Regions from separate parts of the Arthrobacter sp. LFS091 genome, predicted to be linked through region 1. Evidence: riboswitches for the same ligand, from Rfam matches in the RefSeq annotation. Region 1 holds a riboswitch; the other holds the start of a gene.
What was found. A riboswitch is a leader RNA that binds a small molecule or an ion and turns the genes downstream of it on or off. The one in region 1 is predicted to bind cyclic di-AMP.

Region 1 (3,204 bases):
CATGTACGGGCTGTGGATCGACAAGATAAGGGTAAGCACTTATATGCCGTATCAACGAATCTTTCTGTCGTTTCCCGTGCAGTGTCGGCAAATGTTCATGCGTGGTTAAAGCAGAACACCCCGCGGGCCGAAGCCTGCGGGGTGTTCCAAAAGGTGCGATATTAGCCGTTGACGCGGATGAAAACCGGCCCGGAGCCGACGTTTACGCTGAACAATGCCGTGGTGGATCCGTTCCATCCACCGTGCACTGCCATGCCGTTGCCGACGTAGACAGCGATGTGGGCCTGTCCGGCCAAACCGCCGTTGGCGTAGTAGGCGAGGTCGCCCGGCTGGGCTTCTGCAGCACTGACGGTACGGCCCAAGGAGAGGTACCCGGCCGGCCAGTCATGGAAGTGAATGCCCACGGCTGCCAGGGAGTTGGTCACCAGCATGGTGCAGTCCTGGGTCACGCCGAGCTGGGCGTAAGCTGCGGCGGCGATAGCTGCACCGAGGCCGCTGGACGCTGCCGGAGCCTTGGCAGATGTAGCCGAGCTGTTGACGGCAAGCGTCGCGTTGCCGGTGGAAGCAGCCGTGTTGGCGCCCTCCGTGGCCTTGGCTTCTGCCTTGGCGGGGGCCTTCTTCTCCACGGGAGCCGGAGCTTCAACCGTGGTGACGACGGGCCGTTCGTAGGAAATGGCTACCGTGGAGTCCGCAGCGATGGTCGACTGGACCACTGCCTGGACATCGAGGGTGGACGTCGCGGTGGATTCACGGTCAACGTTGGTTTCGGCGGCGTTGGCCGCGACACCGCTGGTCAGGACCAGACCGGAAGCCGCTGCGATGACGGCGGCCTGGCGGCCCACAGTACCGGCGTTGCCGCCGACAGCCTTAGCGATGATGGCAAGCGAGCTGGTCTTGGGGGCCTCAGCGCGATGCCGTGCAACCTTGTTTGCACTGGTCATGATTTTCTCTTTTCGTATCCGCGTGCAGTGGGGTGACACGCGGGTAATGGGCGGCCAGCACTTGGGGGCATGCTGGCCGGCCACGAACCGGATGTTTTCTAGCGAAGGGTGAAGAAGGAAGAGGTGCCCGTGGAGGCTGCCGAGTGCAGGAGAGTGCCCTGGCTCGGGTTCAGTGCGCTGATCATCATGCCGTTGCCGACGTAGATGCCGACGTGGGCTCCGCCGTTCTGCATGACGAGGTCACCGGGCTGCGGGTTGCTGGTGGGCTTCATGGCCGTCCAGGCGTTGACGCGGGGAATGCTGATGCCGGCCTGCGCGTAGACCCACTGGGTGAAGCCGGAGCAGTCCCAGCCGTTGGGGGTGGTGCCGCCCCATACGTAGGGGTGGCCGATACCGGTGTAGGCAATGGCGGCGAGGCCCGAAGCAGCAGCGCTTGCAGCACCGTCCGTAACCTCGGAGGACTTTGCGGTGACTGCTGCTGCGGCGTCCTGGCTACCAGCGGCGCGCTGGGTGACCTGCGATGCACGCTGGACAACCTTGGGGGCTTCCTTGGTGGCCACGACCGGGCTCTCGAAGGCCACGGTGGCGGTCGGCTCTGCGGTGACGACGGCGGTTGCCACCATCTGCTGGGTGCTGGAGGCTTCCGACTTGGAGACGTCCGTATCAGCTGCCGTAGCCGGAAGACCGGCGGTCAGGACAAGGCCCGAAGCTGCTGCCAGGACGACGGCCTGACGGCCAACCGAACCGGCGTTGGACGAAACAGCCTTGGAAAGAGTGTTCAAGGGGTTCGTACGAACCGTTTCAGCGCGGTGGCGCGCAGGGGTAGTGCGTGATGACACGTAGGTAGCCTCTCCCAATGCCTGCGAGGTGAGCTGTCGGATTCGGATGGGAGTCATCCGGCCGCGTTGCTTCAAGGAAGCTTTTGCGACTTAACCCCAAGGCCTTCTATCGAAGACCAAAAGTGGTTCCCCCGCCCCTGCCAGACGATTTATGCGAACGGACCTTGAGTGGTGGCAGAGCTAGGCAATCCACTCAAGTGCATCGGCCCCCTAAAAAGCCGATGCGCTTTGTACGGTACAACAGTTGAACGCGAATGTCACATTCAGGTCACGGGGTGTCGCAAAATGCGAGAGGCGACCATCAACTGGCTTAGAGCCAGCCCATGGGGTCTACAACTTCTCCGTTGACCTGGACCTCGAAGTGGAGGTGGCAGCCCGTGGAAGCGCCCGTGGTGCCGCTCAACGCGACGGTATCGCCACGGGTGACGGTCTGCCCGACCTTGACGTTGAAGGACGACAGGTGGTTATAGGTGGTCTCGAGGCCGTTGCCGTGGTCCACTACCACGCGGTTGCCTCCGCCATACTCGTGCCATCCGGCGAAAGTGACCTTGCCCGTGGCAGCCGCATGCACTGCGGTGCCGCACTGGGCAACGAAGTCCTGGCCCCGGTGGAAGTCGCCCGTGCCGCCCGTGAGGGGGCTGACCCGGTAGCCGAACGGCGAGGCCGTGACCAGGCTGTCCAAGGGGCTGGCAAGCGTGCCAACGGACGAGGCGCGCTGGATGCTGCCGACCGACTGGGCGCTGAGCAATTGCTTCAGCTTGCCGTCGGGGTCAGCTGCGGTTGCGACGGCGGCGCGGCTGAAGTCGATTTTTGCCGATGCGGCCGCGGAAACCTCTGGCTGGCTGCCGCCGGAAACGGCGAGGGCGGACTCGGTCTGGCCCGACTCCGACGTTGCCATCACGGGGCTTGTGGCCGGCAGTCCGACAGTCAGCGCCAAGCCGGTGGCAGCGAGGGCTACTCCGGCTTTCTGGCCGACACCACTGGCTGCGGCGAAATCGGCAACCTGGCGCAATGGGCTCTTACGGCGGCGGACTTGGCGCTCAGTGTCACGGGGCCGGACCTCCATTGTTGCGCGGGCTGGCCGCAGCTCAACAGCGGGGCCGGTGGCGCGGCGACGACCCCTGACGTTCTGCGATGTCAAACTCTGTTCCTCTCTGGAAAGCCTGCGAAGTTAGCTGTCGGATTCGGGTCAGAGAGTTCAAAGACCCGGTCCGCACGAAGCGCTCATGGCACACAGGTATCCCAGGAGGGACTTGCGTAAATGGGCACTTCTGCTGCGGACTTCACCCCAAGGCTGCTTCTTTAGACAGCCGCTTGTGGTTCCCCCGCCTCTGCCAGTGGTGGATGGCACACCTGATCCGCTGGCAGAGCTCGGCTCCGGATCAGGTAACGCTTTGGTATCGGCGCTAGTAGATAACTATAGG
Region 2 (3,204 bases), on a different contig from region 1:
ATCCGTCGCACCATGTGGCCCCTGGAGCAGCTTTCCGATGTCGCCACCAAGGTTTCACGGCTGCCTCTCGACGCCGGTGAAGTGGCACTTGCGGTGCGTGTCCCGCCGTCGGCCTCCCATCCCGGGACCGAAGTGGGGAGCGTGGGCCACGCCCTGAACCAGATGCTGAACAACGTCTCCAGCGCGTTAGAGGCCCGTCAGGAGAGCGAGACCAAAGTGAGGCAGTTCGTTGCCGATGCCTCGCACGAGCTCCGGACGCCGCTGACCGCCATCCGTGGCTACACCGAGCTGCTTCGGATGACCGAGACCTTTACGGACGACGGCAGGAAGTCCTTGGCCCGGGTACAAAGCCAGTCCGAACGCATGACTACGCTGGTGGAGGACCTGCTGTTGCTGGCGAGGTTGGACGAGGGCCAGCCGTTGAAGGTCACGGACGTGGACCTGACCCAGTTGGTGATCGAGACCGTGAGTGACGAAAAAGTCATGGCGCCGGACCACATCTGGCAACTGCAGCTCCCCGGGGAGCCCGTCACCGTACGCGGCGATGCCACGCAATTGCACCAGGTGCTGGCGAACTTGCTCTCGAATGCCCGCAAACACACCGACCCGGGAACAACGGTGGTCACTGGAGTCATGCTCTCCGCGGATGGCAGCGCAGTGGTGACCGTGACCGACAACGGTCCTGGCATACCGCAGGAATTCCAGAGCCGCATCTTCTCCCGTTTTGCCCGTGCCGACGCGGCGAGATCGGGCTCGGAAGGGACCTCGGGGTTGGGCTTGTCGATAGTGGAATCCATCGTTCAAGCGCACGGCGGAAGCGTCGAAGTGACGTCCAGGCCGGGGCGCACCGAGTTCGCCCTCCGGCTGCCTACCGCCACTACCGAACGCCTGTAAAGAATCCGGCAAGACGACTCACCGACTTCGTGATCTCTGTTACCTAAATGTGACTTCTGCGGAAACCTCCTGTACCGTCGAAAGGGTGGGTTGCCCCTAACCGGCCCACATCCGGGATGCGCCGAGCTCTGCCACTTCCCGGAGTCCGATCTTTCACCGAGGCAGAGACGGGGGACCCAGAGTCTCCGGGCCCAGGCATTTTGCCGGCCCTTGGGGTGAAGCCGCAGCGTGATGCGCGGCCGGATGACCTCATCCGAACCCGACAGCTAACTCCGCAGGCGCTGAGAGGTAATCACAAATGTCTGAATTTAACGATCAGACGCGCCCTTCCGCGCGTCACCGCGACCAGAACGACACCCAGTTGACCAAGTCGCAGACCGTCCTCAAAAAGGCCGCCCGTGAGGGCAAGTCCGGCAAGCGCATGCCTGTTGTAGCGGGCGTCATCGCCGCTGCACTGGGCGTTGCATCGCTGGGTACCGCCGCCAACGCGGCCTTGAACCTCCCCGAGGCAAGCCGCGTAGCCGGCACCCAGGCCGCCGCACAGGTCAGCACCAACAAGTCCGCTGAAGTTTCCGCTTCGATGGACGCCGCAGCTGCCAAGGGTGCAGCCGACCGGGCTGCTGCAGACAAGGCCGCCGCCGACAAGGCCGCAGCCGACAAGCTCGCCGCTGATCAGGCCGCTGCCGCGCAGGCTGCCGCCGACAAGGCAGCTGCCGATCAAGCCGCTGCCGAGAAGGCTGCTGCCGACAAGGCCGCTGCTGACGCTGCCGCCAAGCAGGCCGCCGACGCTGCTGCTGCCGCCGCTGCCCAGGCTGCAGCCGCTGCTGCCGCCCCGAAGGCAGTGGACGATCCCGCCGCTGCAAAGGCCTACGCCGCCAGCATCCTTGGCAGCTACGGCTGGGGCGCGGGCGAAATGACCGCCCTGAACACGCTGTGGGAGAAGGAATCAGGATGGCGGACCACTGCCACCAACGCTTCCAGCGGTGCGTACGGTATTGTCCAGTCGCTTCCGGCCGGCAAGATGGCTTCTGCCGGTGCGGACTGGCAGACCAACTACCAGACCCAGATCAAGTGGGGTTTGAACTACATCAAGGAACGCTACGGATCCCCGTCGGCTGCCCTGGCCTTCCACTTGGCCAACAACTGGTACTAAGCCAAGAGCTTTCACGAAAAGCCGCTCCCGCTCCGGGGGCGGCTTTTCGCTTTTAAGGGGCCCCGTCAACTTACACAGTCGCGTCACAGCTTCCGCCTAAAGCACTCACAATCGGCGGCCCCACTGTGAATGCATGACGCTCATAGATCCCGCCACCAGTGCGCTGCCGAACCCCGCCCATGCGGGGACCTTCGCCGCTCCTGCCTTGCCCTACCGGCAGCCGCGGCGCTTTCCCGTGGACACGCGGACCACGGTCCCTGTCCTGGACGTCACCATTCCCGTCCACAACGAAGAGACCGACCTTGAGGAATGCCTGCGCCGCTTGCACGGGCATTTGGTGGAGACGTTCCCGCATACGTTCCGCATCACGGTCGCGGACAATGCGAGCACGGACAACACATTGAAGATCGCCGAGCGCCTGGCCCGTGAACTCCCCGAAATCGGCGTCATGCGCTTTGAGGAGAAGGGCCGGGGCAACGCCCTCCGTCAGGTCTGGCTCGCCTCCCCGTCCCCGGTGCTCGCCTACATGGACGTGGACCTCTCCACTGATCTTGCCGCCCTGGCACCCCTGCTGGCTCCCCTGATCTCCGGCCACTCGGACCTCGCCATCGGGACCCGGCTCTCCCGCAACTCCCGTGTTGTCCGCGGGCCCAAGCGCGAGTTCGTCTCCCGCAGCTACAACGTCCTCCTGCATACGCTCATGGGCGCCCGGTTCTCGGATGCCCAATGCGGTTTCAAAGCCATCCGGGCAGACGTCGCCCACAGGATCCTCCCCCACACCCTGGACAACGCCTGGTTCTTCGACACCGAACTCCTGGTCCTGGCCGAGCGCTGCGGCCTCCGCGTCCATGAAGTCCCCGTCGACTGGACGGACGATCCGAACTCAAGTGTCGACGTCGTACGAACCGCCCTGGCCGACCTCCGCGGAATGGCGCGCCTGACGCGCGACCTCGTCACCGGGCGCATCCCTGTCCCCGAACTGCGCGCGGCCTTGGCCCGCGGCCCATTGCCGGCGTCGTCGCGAACATCGGAATCGACCCCACGCGCCAGCCTGTTCGGGCAACTGGTGCGCTTTGCGGTGATCGGCGCGGCGTCCACAGTGGCCTACCTGCTGATCTTCCTGCTGTGCCGGGGATTCATGGACCCGCAGCTCGCCA

Region 2: it holds a riboswitch for cyclic di-AMP, as region 1 does, so the genes downstream of both, ACNQOP_RS03295 (hypothetical protein) here and ACNQOP_RS16415 (C40 family peptidase) in region 1, are expected to answer to the same signal.

What each region holds. Positions count from the first base shown of each region.
Region 1 is NZ_JBFPFP010000008.1:195,713-198,916, forward strand. It holds gene ACNQOP_RS16410 (NlpC/P60 family protein) at 162-941, opposite strand; gene ACNQOP_RS16415 (C40 family peptidase) at 1,040-1,780, opposite strand; cyclic di-AMP (ydaO/yuaA leader) riboswitch at 1,785-1,953, opposite strand; gene ACNQOP_RS16420 (M23 family metallopeptidase) at 2,091-2,921, opposite strand; cyclic di-AMP (ydaO/yuaA leader) riboswitch at 2,926-3,167, opposite strand.
Region 2 is NZ_JBFPFP010000002.1:113,395-116,598, forward strand. It holds gene ACNQOP_RS03290 (ATP-binding protein) at 1-894, shown strand, start outside; cyclic di-AMP (ydaO/yuaA leader) riboswitch at 1,004-1,189, shown strand; gene ACNQOP_RS03295 (hypothetical protein) at 1,193-2,047, shown strand; gene ACNQOP_RS03300 (glycosyltransferase) at 2,181-3,204, shown strand, end outside.